Regions from separate parts of the Tissierella sp. QWL-11 genome, predicted to be linked through region 1. Evidence: riboswitches for the same ligand, from Rfam matches in the RefSeq annotation. Region 1 holds a riboswitch; each other region holds the start of a gene.
The links. Region 1 has a riboswitch for cyclic di-GMP ahead of AC4PG3_RS11405 (TasA family protein). Riboswitches for the same ligand answer to the same signal wherever they lie in the genome.

Region 1 (7,215 bases):
GATTCATTTTGAGTAAAGTTCATAAAGAATCTTGCTACCTCTACAATACAAGTATCTTCATCCATAACAACCATTCCACCAGAGCCTATCATTGCACCTACTTGACTTAAAGAATCAAAATCTAAAGGTAAGTCTAGATGTTCTTCCGTTAAACATCCTCCTGAAGGTCCTCCTATTTGAACAGCCTTAAATTTCTTTCCATCTCTAATACCTCCACCTATATCAAAGATAACTTTACGCAATGTGGCACCCATTGGAACTTCTATTAATCCTGTATTATTTACATTACCAGTAAGGGCAAAGGCTTTAGTTCCTGGACTGTTTTTAGTACCAAAAGACTTAAACCAATCAGAGCCATTTGTAATTATATATCTAATATTTGCAAAGGTCTCTACATTGTTTAACACTGTTGGTTTTTTCCATAGCCCTTCTTCCACTGTCCTCTTTGCTCTAACCCTAGGCATACCTCTTTCCCCTTCTATTGACGCTATTAAAGCACTTCCTTCACCACAAACAAAAGCACCTGCACCTTTGCTTATATGTATGTCAAAAGAAAGATCTGTACCTAATATATTCTCACCCAATAATCCTAATTTTCTTGATTGTTCTATTGCAATATTTAATCTCTCAATTGCTAAAGGATACTCAGCTCTTACATATATATGTCCTTCCGTTGCTCCTGTTGCATATGCAGCTATGGTCATTCCTTCTATTAGAGAATGAGGATCTCCTTCCATGATGCTTCTATCCATAAAAGCACCTGGATCTCCTTCATCTCCATTACAAATTATATATTTTTTATCACTTGAATAGCTAAGGACTTGAGCCCACTTCCTTCCAGCTGGAAATCCACCGCCACCTCTACCTCTTAAATTTGCATCTTCAACTTCATTACATACTTCCTCAGGAGACATTTTATTTAACACTTTTGTTAAGGCCTGATAACCTCCAAATACAATATATTCCTTTATAGACTCTGCATCTATATGCCCACAATGTTCTAATACTAATCTAGTTTGGCCTTTATAAAAAGGTATAGATTCTTGAGTATGGTATATATCTCCATCTAGTTTATACATTAGTCTTTCAACCGGCTTATTTTCAACAAGAGTTTTATTGACTATATCCTCACAATCTTCTACTTTTACCTTTAAGTATAAAAATTTTTCCGGCTCTATTCTAACTAGTGGCCCTGCTTCACAAAAACCATGACATCCACTTTTACTTACATTTATACCTTCTTCTTTTTCTAATTCAATATCTACTAGTAATCCCTTTTCCCTTATCAATCTTTTTAACTCTTCATAAACCTCTATAGATCCACCTGCTACACATCCAGTACCACCACAAACTATAACTCTTTTATATTGCTTATTTAGGTTAGCTTTGAATTTTTCTTTATATTTATTAAATTCTTCAATAGAATTAATCTTCATTTTTACACTCCTCCCTTAATTTATTTAAAACTTCTACAGTTTTTTCAGGAGTCATACTTCCATATACTTTTTCATTGATAGTTATAACAGGAGCTAAACCACATGCACCTAAGCATGATACGGTCTCTACTGTAAATAACAAATCATCTGTAGTATGCTTTTTATTTGTGAGAGATAATTCTTTTCTTAAAGCTTCTAAAATTGGTATTGATTTTCTAACATGACAAGCAGTTCCATCGCAGATTTTTATTATGTATTTCCCTTTAGGTTCCAAGGAAAAATATTCATAGAAAGTTGCAATTCCATATATTTTAGCTGAACTTATTTCCATTTTTTCAGATAAATATTCTAATACTTCCTCTGGCAAATATCTATTTTTTTCTTGTATTTCTTGAAGTATACTAATAAGAGAAGATTGATCTTTACCATGTTTACAAATTATTGAATCTACAGTTTCTTTCATTTCTAACATTAAGTAAATACCTCCTAGATTGATTTTTGTTAATATATTCACATTGTTGGGTATAGATACACTACATAAATTTTTTTAATGCCCTCATTGAATTTTAGATAAGATTAATTTCATTAATTTTAAAATTGTTAATATATTCACATAAATAATAATATCATATCTTTCTACATTGTCAATAGAAAAACCAAAGTCGAATTCTTAAAAATATTCACTTTTTTGATGCTTTCATCTCGAAATTTGTCATATTTTAGTTGCTATAATAATAAGATATAAAATAAAAATACTCCCCTTTTGACAAGGGGAGCATATTAATATTTAATTTTTAGAGTTTATTTTTTATCTTTTTTTCTTGAACCTATACCTAATCCTAAGAATAAGCTTCCTGCTATATAATATATACTTGCTGGTATTTCTCCAGTTTTTGGCATAATTGGTTGTGATTCTGGTATTTCTTCTTCTATACTTTCTTCTAGTTCACCAGGTTCTTCTGGTTTATCCTCTGGGATCTCTTCATCTATTACCTCTTCTGTTTCCACTTCGGGGTCTTCTGGTTCATCCGGAATATCCCCTGGTACTTCTTCCTCGTCATCTGGCTCATCTGGATATATAGGAGTTATGATTACAGGAGGTCTTATAGGTTTTGATGGCTCTTCTGGCTCTCCTTGAGCTATAAATATCCACTTCACTTCTACTGACTTTCCTTGAAATTCATTTCCTGTTTCAGGACCAGGTAGGTGAACTACAGCTCTTAATTCCTTTTCTTCATTTTTATTAAAATCCCCTAAGCTTATATTTGTTGTTGCATAATCTTTCATAGGGCCTTTATAGATTTGATTTCCATCTATATAAATAGTCAAAATTAATTGTTCAAATAAATCCGCTTCTCCCTCTTTTGGCTGAGGACTAGTTCTTTCAGCTCTCATGAACACTTCAAATAGTTCAGTATAATTATTTTTTATATCTATCTTAGCTTCCTTAATGTCTCCAGGGTTTAAATTAGCCAAGTTAAATAATTTTGTATCCCTAGGACTTACTTCAAGTCCTAATTCACTTCCTATTATTTCAAGATCTTCTGCATAGGAAGGATTTACTCCAAATGAAGTGAATGCCCCCATAATCAGAGATAATGCTCCTAAAAATATCATTAATTTGGAAAATAATTTCTTCATTTCTCCTACCCTCCTTTTTTAGGGGATTAGGGGACTTAGCCCCCTAAATATATTTTATTGTTTTATACTTCTGGAGGTGCTATTGGTGCTAAATCAAGTGGATCTACACCCCACTCATTTAATGCTGCTCCATTAGTTGTCTGAATAGCTTCTGCTTTTACAGTTATATTAAGTTTTGCACCTTGGTATTCGTTGCCCATTTCTAATCCTTTGAAACAAATATTATTTCCTTCTTCATTGTCTTCAAATAGTAGTGTAGTTTGATCAATTGTCTCTCCATCTTTTGCAGCTAATTCTCTAGTGAAGTAGAAATATCCATTATCCTCTACCCATCCTTCTCCTAGTTCATACATTACTACTCCAAGATCTAATTGTTCATTATCAAATACTATATTTTTTGCAATTCTTACAAAAGCTGTCTTAGTTCCTAAATTTTCAACATATACATTTTTATCATAACAATCTCCTGGATTTACATTTAAAGCTCCTTCAAATTCATCAACTAAATTAATTTCTAGTGTACCTGCTGTAAAAGTATTTACTACTGGCTTTGTTTCTGCTGTAAACCAGGCAAAGGTTCCACCTGCTACTAATAATACTACTAATAGAATTGCTGATCCTAACATCAAGTTTCTCTTTTTCATCGTTCCTCCTCCTTTATATTTTTTATAATTTTTGCAGCTAGGCTGCCACCTAAAGAAGGCCCTATAGCTTTGCGTCCTTAGATTTCTCTAAGTTTGCCAAATAAAATCTATTTTATGGAGTCCATGGTATATCCGGAGTAAATGGTAAGGTGCTTAATCCCCATACATCTTCCCAGGCATTGTGGGTTATTTGAACTCCTTCTGCTACAACTTTAAGGGTAAAAATTTCCCCTTCATATTCTGATGGTAAACTTGTAAAAGTTACACTTCCTAATAATTTACTAGTTATTTCATTTTGTTCTAGATAGTATTTAAAGTAATAGTATCCATCTGTATGAAGTATCCAATCGCTATTTGATGCTAAATTAAGGTTTACATTTGATACTGATAAACTAGGATCACTCCATTCTGGAACTAATCTAACTCTTACATAAGTTCTTTTTGTACCTAAACTTTGAACTTGCACATTTTTATTATAAGTTGTGGCTATTACATTTTCTAAGTCTTCAAAACCTTCTTCTACTACTTTTACCTTTACGGTTCCAATTTTGAATTCATTTACGGCTTTACTAGGACTGGATGTCAACCAAGCCATGGAACCGCCGGCTATCATTATAGATATTAATAAAATGGTGGATAGTATAATCATTCTTTTTTTCATATTCATCCATCCCTTCTTCCCATTAAGCTTTTTCCATCAATTTTTTTGAAATTCTAGGAATAATTATTGATAATATTCCCATTGCTAATATAAACACTATGCCTGGAGTACTACTTAAAAATCTAAATATATATCCTATATATGGTATAGAATATAGTACCTTTCCTATTACTTTTTCTACTTCTACAGGATTTGGGTCATCTGCATTATTTGCATCTCCTCTGGTTATAAAATATTCTCCAGTATTTCCTATATCTACTACTCTATGGGTTATTCTAGTTCTCCCCTCTTTACCATAGTAGGTTATAATATCTCCAACTTCTATTTCTTCAGTTGGTTTTTCTCTAACTATTATAAGAGAGTTTATTTCTAATGCTGGTATCATACTCCCACTATCTACGATATAGAGTCTATTTCCAAATAGTGAAGGTTCCATTCCTGTGAATCTTGATTGTGCTACTATGATAATTAAGAATATCATTATGAGCATAAATATGGCAAAAGCTATATTGCTTAGTATTTTAAGAATTCTATTTTTAGTGTTTTCAACCATATCTATGCCTCCAATTTTAATTAGCATCTTCTAAGTCCTCTTCTGGATTATTTGGTATTACCGCTTCTGTTTTTATTTCTATATTAACTTCTGATTCTTCTACTGGCGGTAAATCATTTTCAGTTGTCACGCCTACTTTAAAATTATTTTTGCGTTCATCATCATCATGGAACCAACCATCATTATCCCTCTTATTTCTAACTGTTGTTGAATCTTCTAAATTGTCTACTGTAAGTGTTATCCTTTGATTTGATATCTCTACTAACTCATAATTCATTGGAACTATTTCACTAATTGTATAAATTCCTAAATCTAAGTTTTTTATGGTTTTAGATTCTCCATTTTGAAGAGTTACCACATACTCTTTTCCATTAGGCCCATTTACAAATATGTCAAATTCCTGATTTGGATCCTTTGGATTTTGCACTACTTTTTTTATAGTAATTGCTCCCTTAGGATCTTCTACTACTACAGTCATAGTAGCTACTGCTTTGCATCCATTAGAATCTATTACTGTAAGCTCATACTGTATATCTTCTTGAGGACTTACTGTAGGATTTTTATCATTTGAGATAATATTGCTATCTCCTATTATTCTCCATTCATAGGTGTAAGTTCCATTTCCATCTCCACCTGTTACAGGACTCATATAGTTTTCATCATTTTCATCTATTCCAGTACCTAGGTCTATAGAATTTCCTATTATTATAGTTGCATCCGAAAGACTTACACTAAGTGGTGTAGGAACATCTACTTCTGGAATTGGGAATTCTTTATTTACTCCTGTTTTTCCATTAACATCTGTATAAGTCAAGTTTGCATATTCATTTGTATTTGCAAGTCCCCCTGGGAAACTAGCTTTTGCTCTTATTTGATATTTAATTTGTGCATTATCTACTATAGTTCCTGGTGTCCAAGTGATCTCACCAGTGCTTGAGTTATAACTTGCTCCTGCTGGTAGACTTCCAGCTACTAATTCAAAGTTATTTCCTATTTTATCTACTACTCTAGCGTTAGTAGCTGAATATCCAAGTTGAGTTGAAATATCATTGAAGATATCGTCTAAAGCTTCTGCTGATGGTGCATCATAGAACCCCTTATTTTGTGATAATGTCAATGTATCTGTAGCCAAATTTTTAACTGAGCCAGTAAGACTTTGCAATAAACCTATAGTGAATACATCTGCTATTCCATTCTCCCATATTTCCTGTCCAGCAGTATATGCTGCTATGGTGTGATTATTATGAGATGTAGGACTATTTGGCCCTGCTCCACTTACATCACTTCCTGTAGGCATTCCATCTGTAAACATTATTACTACTTTATTTGAGTTTGGTCTATCTGAGTTTACAATTACATATTCACCTTTTCGAAAACCAGCTTGAGTGTTAGTTCCTCCATTGGCAGATATATTATTTATTTTACTTTCCACTACTTCTAAATTCTCTGTTAGTCCTGTATCTACAGTCGCATCATTGTCAGAGCCTATAACTCCAGATGATGAAGGACCATTAAAGCTCACAATAGATATTCTACTTCCAGGTATGCCATTTTGCCCTAATACTTCATTTGCAAAGTTTACAGCTGCCTGCTTAGCATAATAAAGTCTAGATCTTCCAAACCTTTCATAAAATGGTTTTCCTACAGGTGAGTCTGAGTCGTGGCTTCCTGGACCATTATCATCTCCACTAGGATCCCAGCTTACATGTCTACGATTCCCTATCGGTCCATAGACCCAACCTTGATACCACCAATTATAGGAAACTTGTTTATATTCTCCATCTATCTTCACATAATAACCACTATCAGTATCAGGATTGCTAGTTATAGAAACATACTCATCTACGTCACCATCTCTCATACTACCTGATCTATCTATTACCAACACAACATCTACTGGAGCTTCTTGTGGAGTTCCAGTGATATCTAGAGTAACTTCGTAAGTTCTACATTCACCATAGATTCTTGTAGCTTTCTTATAAACTTCTATAGTATCTGTCAATACAGGTGGATTAGGAGACATACTATTTAATAGTCTTCTAGAAAATAATGAAGGAAATATAATCTCCGGTTCTCCCATCATAGGTGGGATATTTTCTAGAAGCTCACCTTCTTCTTCCATTTGAACCGGCACTACAAATCTATTTTTCCAAGTTAAATACTCTTCATTAAACTCTACTGATACTTCTATTTCGTTTTCTATCTCTTCTAAATTATTATCAATGCTTATTTCATATTGTTTTGTTATGCTCTTTTCTTCACCTACTTTTAAACTGCCTA
Region 2 (7,215 bases), 340 kb from region 1:
ATAGCAGTTGCTACAAATGCTCCTTTAAGCCTTACAAGAGGTGGCTGATCTGATGTGGCACATACCACTACTGATCTCTTATAACCTTCTTCTCCCAAGTCCTTTTCTATGAACTCAAGAACCTCTCTACCTCTCTCTCCTATAAGGGCTATTACATTTATATCTGCATCGCAATATCTTGCCATCATTCCAAGAAGGGTACTCTTTCCTACTCCACTACCTGCAAATATACCTATCCTTTGTCCTTCTCCACAGGTCAATATTCCATCTATTGCCTTTAACCCTGTACTCATTACATCTTCTATTTTTCTTCTTTCAAAGGGGTTTGGTGGAGTTCTATTAACATCATATAAAACTCCCTTTTTCAAGCTCTTTTTATCCATAGGTCTGCCAAGCCCATCTAAGGTTCTACCTAAGAGTTCTTGACTTATTTCCACTTTAAAAGACTTTCCAGTAGGCCTTACTAAACACCCTGGTCCTATCCCCTCTAATTCATCTAAGGGCATTAGTATTACTTTGCCTGCTTTAAATCCCACTACTTCTCCAAGTACCACCCTATTAGATGATTTGATGATAATTTCACATACTTCTCCTATAAAAACTTCTATCCCCTCAACTTGAATTATAAGTCCTATTACTTCACTTACTTTTCCCATATTAGTATAGTGAAATTTATTTTCAATTAAGTTTTTATAGTCTTTGAAGGGTATATTTATCAATTAATTCACTCCGTATTTTCTATGGATTTTAATATATTTTCTATTTGTGTCTTTATCTGCAAGTCTATAACTTGATTACTATTTTCTAAGGTACAACCATTTTTCTCTAAGTTTCCATCTTTTAAAATGACTATTTTATTTCCTCCGGAGAGATCTTCTAGCTCTTTTAATTTTCCCTTTACAATCGGCACAGTATCTGGATGACAAGTTATTATAATATTTTCCTTGTGCCCGTATTCTCTTAAAATAGGCTCTAAAATCATCATTATATTTTCATCTGAAGTCTCAATAGTCTTGTGAACTATGCTCTCTGCCATAGTTGCTGCTAATTCTATTAAATTTTGTCGATTTTCCTTAAGGTACTCCTTTACATATTCTTCACTTTGAGGAATCAAATCTAAGGCTTCTCTCTTAATATTTAGAGCTTCATTCATACCTTGATTTAATCCTTGAGTAGTTCCATCTTCATAACCCATTTGATAGCCTTCTTCATAGCCATTTTCATAGGCATCTTTATAGGCCTTTTTTTCTATTTCATCTTTTAAATTAAGGGCCTGTTTTCTTGCATCTTCTAATATCTTTGTTTTTTCCTTATCTATTTCTAATCTAAGTTTCTTTTCTATATCTCTTTTTATATTTTCTTCATCTAATATATCTTCTTCAATATCTATATCCATATCTTCTTTATAAAATTTCCCAATATCTATTGAGGTATCTATAATTGTACTTTGATTTTCTTCTAAATCCACATTAGTATTTTTTATAATCCTATACGATGACTGCATCCTGATCACCTCTTCCTATGACGATCTCTCCTGCTTCATCTAATCTCCTTATTATACCTACAATTTTTTGTTGAGCTTCTTCTACAGTTGAAAGTCTAACAGGACCCATAAACTGGATGTCTTCCTTTATCATATCTGCAGCTCTTTTGCTCATATTGCTAAATATGACAGCTGAAACTTCCTCTGATGCACCCTTTAAAGCCAATACTAAGTTCTCATTTTCTACTTCTCTTAATACTCTTTGAATACTTGCCTTATCCAGATTTACTATATCTTCAAATATAAATAGATTTATCTTAATATCCTCAGCTAAATCAGGTTGTTTTGACTCTAAATCGTTTATAATATTTCTTTCAGTTGTTCTATCAGCTGAATTCAATATATCTACTAATGTCTTCACGCCACCTACAGTTTCTGAATTGTTTTGGATTATATTTGAGAACTTGGTTTCCATAATCTTTTCAATTCTACTTATTACCTTAGGGGATGTCCTATTTATAGTACCTATCCTCTCTGCTATCTCAGTTTGAAGTTCAGTTTCAAATTGCGATAAAACTAAAGCTGCTTTTTCAGGCTGCATATAGCACATTATAAGGGCTATAGTTTGAGGATGTTCGTTCTTTAACAAATTTGTAAGTTGATAGGGATCTGCCTTTCTAGCAATTGCAAAGGGTCTTTCACTTTGTTGAATTTGATTTAACATATCTATTACTTCTTTAGCCCTTTGAGTTCCCAAGGCTTTATTTAATAAGTCCTTGGCATACTCAACTCCTCCATCTAACACATATTCCCTAGCAGATGCCATATCTATAAATTCATCTATAATTTTGTCCTTTTCATGAGGCTCTACATAATCTATATTTGCTATTTCATAAGTGACCTTTTGAATCATTGCATCTGGCAATAACTTCAAGATTTGAGAAGCTGTCTCTGGGCCTAAAGATATCAATAAAATAGCTGCTTTTTTTATACCATTGGATTGTTTTCTCATATCATCACCTATTAGTCCTTCATCCATGCTTTAATTAAGTCTGCTGCTAATTGTGGATTCTCCATCGCATAGTCTTGGGCTTTCTTTTTCTTTTTGTCAGGTTTTACTTCTATTTTTTCTTCCATAATATCCATTACATCGTCTACCTGTATATCCACCGACTCCTCATAGTCTGGAGTAGACTCAAGTATAAGCTGTTCTTCTTTCTTTTTCTTCTTTGAAGATAAAAGACTCATTAAAGATACAAAAATTGCTATAACCAAAGATACAAGTATACCAAATATCAAATACTCTCCATATTTCTCTAAAAAGCTTCTATTCGCTTCTTCTTCAGCTTTTATAGCTGCTAATTCTTCTTGTAATTGAGTCTCATAAGTCCTATCAAACATGACTCCCTCTACTGTGATTTCATCTCCCCTAGCTGCATCAAATCCTGTAGCAGTTCTAACTATATTTTCTATAGTCTGAGATCTATCATCTGAAAGTGTTCCATCAAATACTACAGATGTAGTTATTTTATTTACCTTTCCTGGAGCCTTTATAGTAGTAGTAGTTTCTGTGGACAGTTCATTATTTGTAGTTTTGCTATAACTTTGATTTCCCTCATCTTCACCTTGAAATACATTGCTTGTATTATCTCCTATAAGTCCAGACTCCAATGCATCAGTGTTTATATCATTTCCACTTAAATCTATTTGTTCACTTCTTATCACTGGATCTTTGTATTCTATATTTGTAGTCTCCTGGGAATCAAAGTCTAAATCTGCAAATACAGAGACTTTTATCTTATCTCTACCAAATGCACTTCCTAAAATTTCGTTTAGATTATTTTCAATCTGTGTTTCAAAATCTTTTTTTACCTTCTGATGCTGATTTACAATATCTAAAGTATTTAATTCTTTTTCATCAGTTAATACTCCACTTAATAAATTTCCTTTAGAGTCTATTATCTTTATATTTTCATCTGGGAGATTTCCTACAGCACCAGATACTAAAGCTGCTATTCCCCTAATCATAGAATCATTTACCTTTTGATTTGGTTTAATATCTATTATTATAGATGCTGTAGCAGGCTTTTGTTCTGTTTCAAATATGCTTTTTTCAGACATTACAAGATTTACCTTTGCAGAATTTATAGGATCTAGTGACATAATAGACCTCTGTAGTTCTCCAGCTAAAGCTCGTTGGTACATTATCTTTCTATCATCTTCTGTTACCATAAGTCCTATATCATCAAATATTTCAAACCCTTTAGAGTTTTCTGGCATGTTTCCATCCATGGCAAGCTGAAGTCTATACTTGTCTACCTTTTCTTCATCTATAAGTATTTTTGTTCCATTTTCTTCTAGCTTATAATCTATACCTTTAAGTTCTAAATCATTCACTATATTTCCTGCATCTGCAAATTCTAGATTAGTAAATAAAGTCACATAGTTAGAATTATCAATAAAATTAGAGTATAGATATCCAAACAAAATCATACTAGATATTAATACAACCATAATAATCTTCTTTTTAGTGCTTATCTTTTCCCAACCCTCTTTTACTCCATTTAATTTTGTCTTGATATTTTCCATTAACTATAGCTCCTTAACAAATCTTATAATTGCATATTATTTATTTCTTTATAAGCCTCTATACATTTATTTCTAATTTGTACTGCAAGTTCTAAAGAGAGTCTTGCTTCTTCTGTTGCAATCATTACACTATGTAAATCTTCTATTTCACCAGCTATGAATTTTTCTGTCATTTCATCTGCCCTTATCTGCATATCATTTACTCTATTTATTTCATCTTTTATAATATCTTTAAAAGAAGCCTCTCCTTCTGAATTAGAGTCTATTTGTTTTTCTAAATCTAATCCTGCTACTAATCTATTATTTAAAGAAGATATATTCATCTTTCCACCTCCATATTTCTATATACTAAATTAGCCCTTTGAAATCTCAAGAGCTTTTTTAAGTAGATTTTTACTTGTATTTAAAGCTGTTACATTTGCCTCATATGTTCTTTGGGTCTTTATAAGATTTATCATTTCATCTGCCATATTTACATTTGGCATCAGTAGATAGCCATTTTCATCTGCATCAGGATGATCTGGATCGTGCATTGTCTTCATATTCTCTGTATCTTCAAAGATTTGTGTAACTCTTACTCCAGAGCTTGTCTCTTCTTTTAAAAGCATTTCTTCAAATAATACTTCTTTTCTTCTGTAGGGTCCACCATCTTCTGTTCTAGTCGTATTTACATTTGCTATATTTGTAGAGATTACATCCATTTTAAGCCTTTCTAGGCTCAATCCACTTGCATTTATCCGCATAGAATTAAATACCGACATTTCCTAGCCTCCTTTTACCTGTTAATTACATAATTTAAATTAGATAATTTACTGCTAATTTGTCTTATCAAGACATTATAATAAATTTCATTGGCTGCTAATTCTGTCATTTCTAAATCAATATCTACATTATTTCCATTTTCAGTCATAGAAATAGTTTCTCTTTTTTCTACCTGGGGCTCTAAATCTTCTATAGATTCTATACCAAAATGTCTTTCATCTGTCTTCTTCATATGTATTTTTTTTGCATCTAATAAATATTTTTCAAATTTTACTCTATTTGCCTTGTAATTAGGTGTATTTATATTAGATATATTGCTTGAAATATTTTTTTGTCTTAGTGATGAAGCATCCATCGCTTTTTTTATTAAATCATAACTAAAATCTGACATTTCTTCCTCCTTTATAAATTCTCGCACAAAAAACTCCCCCTTCGGAATCTGGCTATCTCATAGAGACCCTACAGCTTTGCGTCCTTATGTCGCCATAAGTTTGCCCTTTCGACAAGAAGTTTCTTTCAATGACAAAAGTATATCATAAGGATTTATTTTAAACAACAAAAAAAGGAAAAAAGACTATAATTTATAATTTATTCTTCTTTTTTCCCCTAATATGACAATGTTTTTAAAAATCTCTATCTATGAATATGGAATTTTTATTTTGTTTGATATAATTATCTTTTATTTTGTCCTTGCGGCTTAATTGTTTGATTATCTTTTTTACTTCGTCTTGTCTTTTAGATAGACTATCTAAAATCTTTTGTTCTCCATCAAGTATTAAACTTATATTCTCTATATAGTCTTCATTTTTATATGAAAGATTATCATTTCCTAAAGCTTCCTCTAGAGACCTTAATTTGTCTATCTTTACTCTATTTTTTTCTATGATTTCTATCCCAGACTCAGCGCTTCCATCCCAAGAATTTATATTTATAATTAAAGATTCTAATATTTTCTCTCTAGTTTTTAGTAAATCTTTTATATTTATATCTGAATCCATGTATCTCTCAACTCTTTCATATAACCTCTTACTTCTACTACAGCTTCTATATCCTTATCTATATTACCACGAACCAATCTATTATACATATAATCATAGAGTTGATATAGATTATTAGCTATATCTCCACCCTTTTCAAAATCAAGAGTTATCATAAGCTCTGCTATAATATCTTGAGCCTTAATCATATACTTATTTGTATTTTCAAAGTTTTTTTCTTCTAGAGCCAATTCAGCAAGGTTTAGATTTTTGATGGCCCCATCATATAGCATTATTAAGAGTTTTTTCTTTGGTGCAGTATTTACTTGATTTTTCTTATATATATCCCTTGCATATGCTTGATTCATGTTTTTCACTCCTTTTATTTCTTGCCACCTATATTCATTGAATCAATTTGTCCTTGTAACCAAGACATCTGACTCTCTGCCTTCATCATAGCCACATCTAATGCTGAAAACATCTTTATATAGTACTCCTCTTTTCTCTCCATACGAGTCTCAAATTCTTCTATTCTTTTATTTAAATCCTTTAGAGTCTTGTCATAGCTCTCTGTTTTTGTCTTTATAATTCCATTTTTCTTTGAGATAAACCCATCTATTTGAGAATTTATCCTATTGACAAATCCTATTTCCTTGTCATCTGCAGTCTTACTTGAAAAGAAGTTTATTACATCTTCAGGATTTTCCTTTAAAGCCTCTTTAAATTTAGATGAATCAAATTTTAATTGACCAAATTTATCTATGGTCTCAACTCCAAGTTGAGATATATCACCTATATCCGTATTTGGATTTCCCTTTATAGCTGAAGTAACCATCTTCCTTAGACTAGAATGAAGCCTCATAAGTGAACTATCTCCAGATAATGTTCCCTTACTACCTGGTACTTCTGGGTCTCCTGCCTTCAACTTGTCCTCTATAAATTGAATAGTAGAATTATATTGATCTACAAAATCCTGAATTGCCTTTGTGGTTTTTTCGGTGTCCATGGTTACATTTACTGTATCAGTTGTAGTAGTATCCCCATGAGCTTTTTTTAGATTTATAGTTGTATCTTCTATTACATCATCTATAGAGTTTGAATCTCTCTCTACTGATACTCCATTTATAGTAAATTTAGCATTTTGACCTTGATTGTCTGCAGTTGAACTTGCTAGGCCTAAATCACTTAAAATAGTCCCCTCGGAATCTTGGAGAGTTATCTTCCTATTTCCAGTATTTTCATCTGTAAGGATTATTCTATTGTCTATGATACTGGCAGATACACCAGTTCCCTTTACTGTATTACCTTCACTATCTTTTGAATCGTTGGTCATATTATTTATCTTTTCTACTATATCCTTAAGGCTATCTTCAGCTTTTACTTCTATAGTAGTACCAGGGTCTT
Region 3 (7,215 bases), 690 kb from region 1:
TGGTATGAATATAGCAGAAAAAAGAATTCCTCAAGATGGTAGAGTAGAAACAAAAATCAATGGAAAAGAAATAGATATGCGTATTTCTACACTGCCAACAGTTTATGGAGAAAAAACTGTAATTAGGCTATTAGATAGGACAAGTTTTAATTTTACTAAAGAATCTTTAGGTTTTAGTCAAAAAGACTTAAAAAATTTTAATAATATATTATCTCAGCCTTATGGAATGATATTAGTCACGGGCCCTACTGGAAGTGGAAAGACAACTACACTTTATACAGTGCTTCAAGAACTAAACAAGATAGAAAAAAACATAATAACTGTAGAAGATCCAGTAGAATATAAATTAAATGGAATAAATCAAGTGCAAACTAATCCAAAATCTGGACTTACCTTTGCAACAGGACTTAGATCTATTTTAAGACAAGACCCTGATATAGTAATGGTGGGAGAAATTAGAGATGGAGAAACTGCAGAAATAGCAATTAGAGCCGCCATAACAGGACACCTTGTATTATCAACACTACATACAAATGATAGTCCATCGACTATAGCAAGGATTATAGATATGGGAATAGAACCTTATTTAGTGTCCTCTGCAGTTATAGGGATAATATCTCAAAGATTAATAAAACTTCTTTGCCCTAAATGTAAAGAAGAATATTTTGCAAGTGATATGGAAAAAGAATTATTAGGCATATCAAAAGAAGAAAAATTAAAGCTCTATAAACCTATAGGTTGTAGTTCTTGTAATAATGGATATAAAGGTCGTGGTGCTGTACATGAGGTTATGCCTATAAATAAAAATCTAAGAAGATTAATAGATAAAGAAGTAAATATAGATGTAATAAGAAGAAAGGCTTTAGAAGATGGGATGAAAACATTATTGGAATCTGTATCAAATAGAGCCATAAAAGGAGAAACCCCATATGAAGAAGTATTAAGAGTAGGGTTTACCCTAGGATAGGAGTGATATATAAAATGGATTTAATAACATTATTAAGATTAGGTATGGAAAAAAAAGCATCTGATATCCATATAAACGTAGGATTGCCACCTACACTTAGGATAAATGGAGAACTTGTCAGAACAGAGGGAAATCCATTGTCACCTAAAGAAACCAAAGAACTAGTACATGCATCTTTAAATGAGAATTTGATTAGAACTCTAGAACAAAAAGGAGAAATAGACACCTCTTACTCTAATCCAGGTGTAGGTAGATATAGGATAAATGCATATAAGCAGAGGGGAAGCTATAGTATGGCTTTAAGAGTAATTCCATTAGAGATACCATCTATGGAAGAGTTAAGATTGCCAGAAGTGGTTAAAGAATTAGCGCGACTAAGAAGAGGATTAGTCCTTATAACTGGTCCTACAGGTAGCGGGAAGTCTACAACTCTAGCTGCAATGGTAAATCAAATAAATAAAGAGAGGAATTGTCACATATTAACCTTAGAAGATCCCATTGAGTATTTACACAGACATGAAAATAGTATAGTAAATCAAAGGGAAATTGGTTCAGATTCACTTAGTTTTTCCAATGGACTTAGAGCTGCTTTGAGACAAGATCCAGATGTTATCCTTGTGGGAGAGATGAGAGATTTAGATACTATATCCATAGCTTTAACTGCAGCAGAGACAGGGCATCTTGTATTATCAACTCTACATACTGTAGGGGCTGCAAAAACCATAGATAGAATTATAGATGTGTTTCCACCTCATCAACAACAACAAATTAAAGTTCAATTGTCAGGTGTAATACAAGGCATAGTTTCCCAGCAATTATTACCTAAAGCAGATGGGCTTGGAAGAATAGGAGCCTTTGAGGTGATGAGATCTACTTCAGCCATTAAAAACTTAATAAGAGAAGGTAAAGTTCATCAAATTGATACTGCTATTCAAACAGGAGCAAAATTTAATATGCAGACTATGGATAATTCTCTATTAGGATTATATAAAAAAGGATATATAACAAAAGAGTCAATTTTAAACCAATCTATAAACAAAGAATATGTAAATAGATATATTATATAGGAGGCAATATGATATACAAATACAAGGCAGTTTCTCTTTCGGGAGAAACCATAGAAGGTTTTTTTGAGGGAGATAAGGAGTCAGATGTAATTTCTATGCTTAAAGGAAATAATTATTTGCCTGTAAAAATAGAAAAGGATATAGAGGCAGATGCAAAGATAGATATATTCTCTCCAAAAGTTAAGAAAAAAGACTTAGCAGTTTTTTGTAGGCAATTTTATACCATGCTAGATGCAGGTATTGGTATAGTAAAATGTATAGATATACTTGAAAAGCAAACAGAAAACAAAGCACTTGTCAAAGCATTAGAAGATATTCATGGAGACGTACAAAAGGGATTTATACTATCTCAAGCAATGCTAAAACATAGAAATGTATTCCCAATTCTATTAATTAATATGGTTGAAGCAGGAGAGATAAGTGGTAATTTGGATACTATAATGGAGAGAATGGCAGTACACTTTGAAAAGGAAAATAAGCTTGAAAACAAAATAAAATCAGCAATGATCTATCCTATAGTTCTAGCTGTGGTATCCATAGCTGTAGTTATATTTCTATTAGTAGCAGTTATGCCTACATTTATCTCAATGTTTGAATCTAGCGGTCAAGATTTACCAATAGTTACACAAAACCTTTTAAATGTGAGCAATTGGCTTACAAGATATTGGTATATATTCTTTGGAGGTCTTATTGGATTGACGTTCACAATTACATTTTATAAAAAAACACCAAATGGTATGAGGTTTTTTGATGGACTAAAATTAAAAATCCCAGTATTAAAAGATACCTCTACAAAAATAGTCACATCAAGATTTACAAGAACTCTATCTACTCTTATTACAAGTGGAATACCACTTCTTGAATCAATAGAAGTGGTTGGAAAAGTAGTGGGAAATGTAGTAGTTCAAGATAGAATGGAAAAGATTATAGAAGATGTGAGAAAGGGAGTTTCTCTATCTCGAGCAGTAAGTGAAGTAGGAGTATTCCCACCTATGGTAGATTCAATGATAAAAATAGGAGAAGAATCAGGTACTCTAGATGACATACTATATAAGACAGCAGATTTTTATGATGAAGAATTAGAAGTATCACTACAAAAGCTTACGACTCTTATGGAGCCAATAATGCTAGTAATAATGGCAATAATTATTGGGTTTATAGTAATAGCAATGGCAATCCCTATGTTTGATATGGTAAATACTATATAGACATTTAATATATAACATAAAATAATCCATATATTGACATTTACTTTGTATTAATGTACTCTAAAATAGATTGAATTGTCAAAAAATAAATATTGCCTGGGCAAAGGTGGGGAAACTCACTGACGCAAATCCAGAGTCTAAATTATCAAAAGATAAGATAATCGTTCGGGTGCATAAATATCAGAATGGTTATTTATGCAGTTTTTTATACATTTTGTTAATCTTAGTGTATGTATAGCATCTTGAGTGAAAGCTTTTTAATCAAGTACAAGCTTCTCATTCTATTGTATCTGAACTTGCGAAGGATTTTTAATTTAAGTCGATTTTAAAGGTGGTGGTGCAAAAGGGCGAGGGTAATAGGAATTATAAATTTTTATAAACAAAAGGAGGAAAATGATTATGTTAAAACGGATTAACAAAAAAAGAAACAAGAAAGGTTTTACATTGGTAGAATTAGTAGTTGTTATTGGAATATTGGGTGTTTTAGCTGCATTGGCTGTTCCAAGATTGACTGGATCAAGAGATAAGGCAAATAGAAGCGTAGTGAGATTAAATCTTAGAACTATAGAGAGTGCTTTAAGTATAGCTGAGGCTGATGGAAAAGAAGTAATAGATATACCAAGCGATCAAGATTCTACTGATTCTAACAAAGGTGGTCTTGTTGGTTTAGGCTATTTAAATGCTGAACCAAAGGGCCCTTCAGGAGTAACCTATAAAATTGTTGAAAACAGAGCAACAGTTAATTTGAAAGCAGGTCAATTTGGATTTAAAAAATCTGATGGTAGTGGTGTAACAGCTGATGACTATACATTATTTGATCTATCAGAAGAATAAAGACATAAAACAAGTGATCTAGTTACATAATCCAATAACCTATTCAATATTCTGATAATTACTGAAAGAAAATATCCTCTGGTATGGAATATTATATTATGTAAAGAGATGTTGAGGACGTTTGTTTAGATAATATAAAAAATAAATCTTACATCAAAGGAGCAATTCATGACTACACTTATATTCATATATGGACTATTAATAGGATCATTTTTAAATGTATGCATATATAGAATACCAAGAGAAGGAAGTATAGCTTTCCCATCATCCCATTGTCCAAATTGTAATACGCCTTTAAAATGGTATGAGAATATACCCATGTTTTCTTATTTAATTTTAAAGGGAAGATGTAAATACTGTAAAGACAAAATTTCAATACAGTATCCATTAATAGAATTACTTAATGCAATCATTTACTTATTATTATTTTATAAATTTAAATTATCAATAGACTTTATATTCTACGCCCTTATATCATCAACATTAATAGTGATAACTTTAATAGATTTAAAAGAAATGATTATCCCAGATAGTTTAGTAATAACAATTCTAATACTATCTGTATTACATAAACTAACAAATAATATAATATATAAAATACCTATAAACTTCATTGACTCTATTGGAGGACTTTTAATAGCTGGAGGATTATTCTTAGCTATAATGATCTTATCAAAAGGCGGAATGGGTGGAGGAGATGTTACATTAGTTGGAGCTTTAGGATTTACCATAAGAATTAAATATATATTACTTACCATATTTTTATCTTTTATATTAGGTGGGATTATATCAATATTTTTATTAGCAACAAAACTAAAGACAAGAAAAGACCCCATTCCTTTTGCTCCATTTATTATATTAGGATTTATGATAACTTTATTTTGGGGAGAAGAATTGATTAATTGGTATTTCGGAACATTTTTTAAATAAAATAATTGATATATATATAGTTTAACTATCGAAAAAAATCATGATAATATATTAATTTCTCAACCTATTATATTTATTCAAGGAGTAGATTATGGTGAAAAATTTTAAAAAATCTAGAAATGGACTAACACTAGTAGAAGTTATAATTTCCATAGCAATAATTGGAATTATAATTGTTGGATTTTTATCATTATTTACAATGTCAGTGGAAACTAATAATAAATCGCAAACCACACTTGAATCAATATATCTTGGAAAAGACACTATGGAATTAATTTATTATTTGAGTAAAAATATTTCTTATAAGGATTTGGAAGCAAAATTAAACGATAATGCTTATACTAAAATATCAGAAAATATTTTTGGAGGAACTTTTTACAAAAGATATAATTATTATAAATGATTTCAAAAAAACAATGTTGAATACCCTAAAGATGAAGTTTCTATTCAATTATTAGAAATGGGAAGATTGTAGAGAGTATAAAATTATTTTAGTAGAAGAGATGAGGGATACTAAAAGAACAGTGAATACAATTATATCGTTAAATTAGAATAATCAAGAAACTGGAAATCTCCCTTCTAAATTGTTGTTTAGTATTGATAAGTTTGTCTTTGGTGGTTCTGAATTCAATGTTCATAGTAAAAAGACAACACTACTATGAATGGGGGGGCAGAAATAAATGTAAAAAAATATTTATTTTAAGCAATTAGATACTGGCGTTATTTAAGGGCAGACATATGGAGACCAAAGTGATTCAGGAGATATTTATTTAGATGGAAATGCTAAAAATTTAGACTCTGAGAGACAAATGTATAGAGATGTTTATACAAATAGAGATTTCATAGTAATGGGTGGAATGACAGTCTGTCCCAGCTTTAAAAGAGCCAGACTTTAGTTTTGAAGTCCCTGATTGTAAAATAGGATAGTTGGTATGAAAGCAAAGAATATGAAATAAAGGCTAATACTACAAGTGAAATACCAAAAAATGCTAAATGGTTTGTTAATAATTATAATAATACTGACTGGCAAAATATAAAGCGTGAAGTAGTTATAATTAGCAAGGGGGACATTATTCTTAGAGGAGATAAGGATTTAACTGGAGTCTTGATAGCTCCAGATGGAATAGTTAAATATACTAGTGGAAACTTCAATGGACTAATAATTAGTAATAAGGAGATAAACTACTCAGGTTGGGCTTCAGTTAACTTGAAAGATTTAGAAGAATACTTTGAAAGTTCAAATATTCCGATTAATACTAGCTGTAGTGGGAATGATAGTTCAAATAATAACGATAGTAAAAATAAAAATAATGTGCAGATTACTTTTAAATCAAAGATTAGAGAACAATAAATAAAGATCTTTTAAAATTATATTTTCAAAGTATAATTGTTATATCTGAACACAATTATATTTTAAAGTAGTGGAAATATTAATGGAGAAAAAAATATATATTAGGTATTCTAGGGAAATTAATATACTAAAAGGGGGATATATTTGAAATTATTCAACAATAACAACAACAAACCAAACATATCCATAGACTTTGGTTCATCTGAAATAAAAGTAATAGAGGGACAAGCTACAAAGGCTAATATAAACATCACTAAATCACAATCCCTTCAAATACCAAAAGGTGTCTATAGTGATGGAAGAATTTTAAATGAAGACAAGCTCATAAATATCTTTAGAGATTTTCTACAGACAAATAAGTTTAAAATGGATTTAAAGGCCTATGGAGTAATAAATAGCTCTTCTATAATAATTAGAGAAATAAATATACCTAAAGTAGAAGAAGGTGAAATATCATCCTTAATAAATTTTCAAGTAGAGGAATTTTTACCTATAAATCCTGAAGACTATGTAATAGACTATCTATTACTTGATAAGGTAGAAGAAGATAAACTTAATATACTATTAATTGCCATTCCAAAAGGTATTGTATTAAGCCATCTTAATTTAATGAAAGAGGTAGGATTAGAGCCTGTAGCATTAGATCACCAAGGAAATACTGTAGCAAAGCTATTATCTTTTAATGATAATATAAATAATGAATACACTATAAAAGATAATACTATTGTATCTGTAGACTTAGGATATACAAAGACTGAAGTTACTATTTCAATAAATAGCAATATCGAAGTTTTAAGGGCAATAGACTCAGGTGCAAGAAATATTTATGAAATCATGGATGAATTCTTAGGATTCACT

Region 2: it holds a riboswitch for cyclic di-GMP, as region 1 does, so the genes downstream of both, flgB (flagellar basal body rod protein FlgB) here and AC4PG3_RS11405 (TasA family protein) in region 1, are expected to answer to the same signal.
Region 3: it holds a riboswitch for cyclic di-GMP, as region 1 does, so the genes downstream of both, AC4PG3_RS07685 (type II secretion system protein) here and AC4PG3_RS11405 (TasA family protein) in region 1, are expected to answer to the same signal.

The regions. Positions count from the first base shown of each region.
Region 1 covers NZ_CM178750.1:2,279,977-2,287,191, forward strand. Annotated here, with positions in the region: gene AC4PG3_RS11390 (NADH-ubiquinone oxidoreductase-F iron-sulfur binding region domain-containing protein) at 1-1,436, opposite strand, end outside; gene AC4PG3_RS11395 (NADH-quinone oxidoreductase subunit NuoE family protein) at 1,426-1,908, opposite strand; gene AC4PG3_RS11400 (LPXTG cell wall anchor domain-containing protein) at 2,238-3,077, opposite strand; gene AC4PG3_RS11405 (TasA family protein) at 3,140-3,721, opposite strand; cyclic di-GMP riboswitch class I at 3,751-3,829, opposite strand; gene AC4PG3_RS11410 (hypothetical protein) at 3,834-4,382, opposite strand; gene AC4PG3_RS11415 (signal peptidase I) at 4,405-4,962, opposite strand; gene AC4PG3_RS11420 (VWA domain-containing protein) at 4,952-7,215, opposite strand, start outside.
Region 2 covers NZ_CM178750.1:1,780-8,994, forward strand. Annotated here, with positions in the region: gene fliI (flagellar protein export ATPase FliI) at 1-719, opposite strand, end outside; gene AC4PG3_RS00020 (FliH/SctL family protein) at 725-1,504, opposite strand; gene fliG (flagellar motor switch protein FliG) at 1,488-2,522, opposite strand; gene fliF (flagellar basal-body MS-ring/collar protein FliF) at 2,507-4,072, opposite strand; gene fliE (flagellar hook-basal body complex protein FliE) at 4,096-4,395, opposite strand; gene flgC (flagellar basal body rod protein FlgC) at 4,426-4,833, opposite strand; gene flgB (flagellar basal body rod protein FlgB) at 4,848-5,225, opposite strand; cyclic di-GMP riboswitch class I at 5,266-5,340, opposite strand; gene AC4PG3_RS00050 (hypothetical protein) at 5,458-5,832, opposite strand; gene fliS (flagellar export chaperone FliS) at 5,817-6,179, opposite strand; gene fliD (flagellar filament capping protein FliD) at 6,194-7,215, opposite strand, start outside.
Region 3 covers NZ_CM178750.1:1,585,409-1,592,623, reverse strand. Annotated here, with positions in the region: gene AC4PG3_RS07700 (GspE/PulE family protein) at 1-967, shown strand, start outside; gene AC4PG3_RS07695 (type IV pilus twitching motility protein PilT) at 982-2,034, shown strand; gene AC4PG3_RS07690 (type II secretion system F family protein) at 2,043-3,242, shown strand; cyclic di-GMP riboswitch class I at 3,332-3,419, shown strand; gene AC4PG3_RS07685 (type II secretion system protein) at 3,642-4,076, shown strand; gene AC4PG3_RS07680 (prepilin peptidase) at 4,245-5,006, shown strand; gene AC4PG3_RS07675 (prepilin-type N-terminal cleavage/methylation domain-containing protein) at 5,098-5,409, shown strand; gene AC4PG3_RS07670 (hypothetical protein) at 6,112-6,357, shown strand; gene pilM (pilus assembly protein PilM) at 6,502-7,215, shown strand, end outside.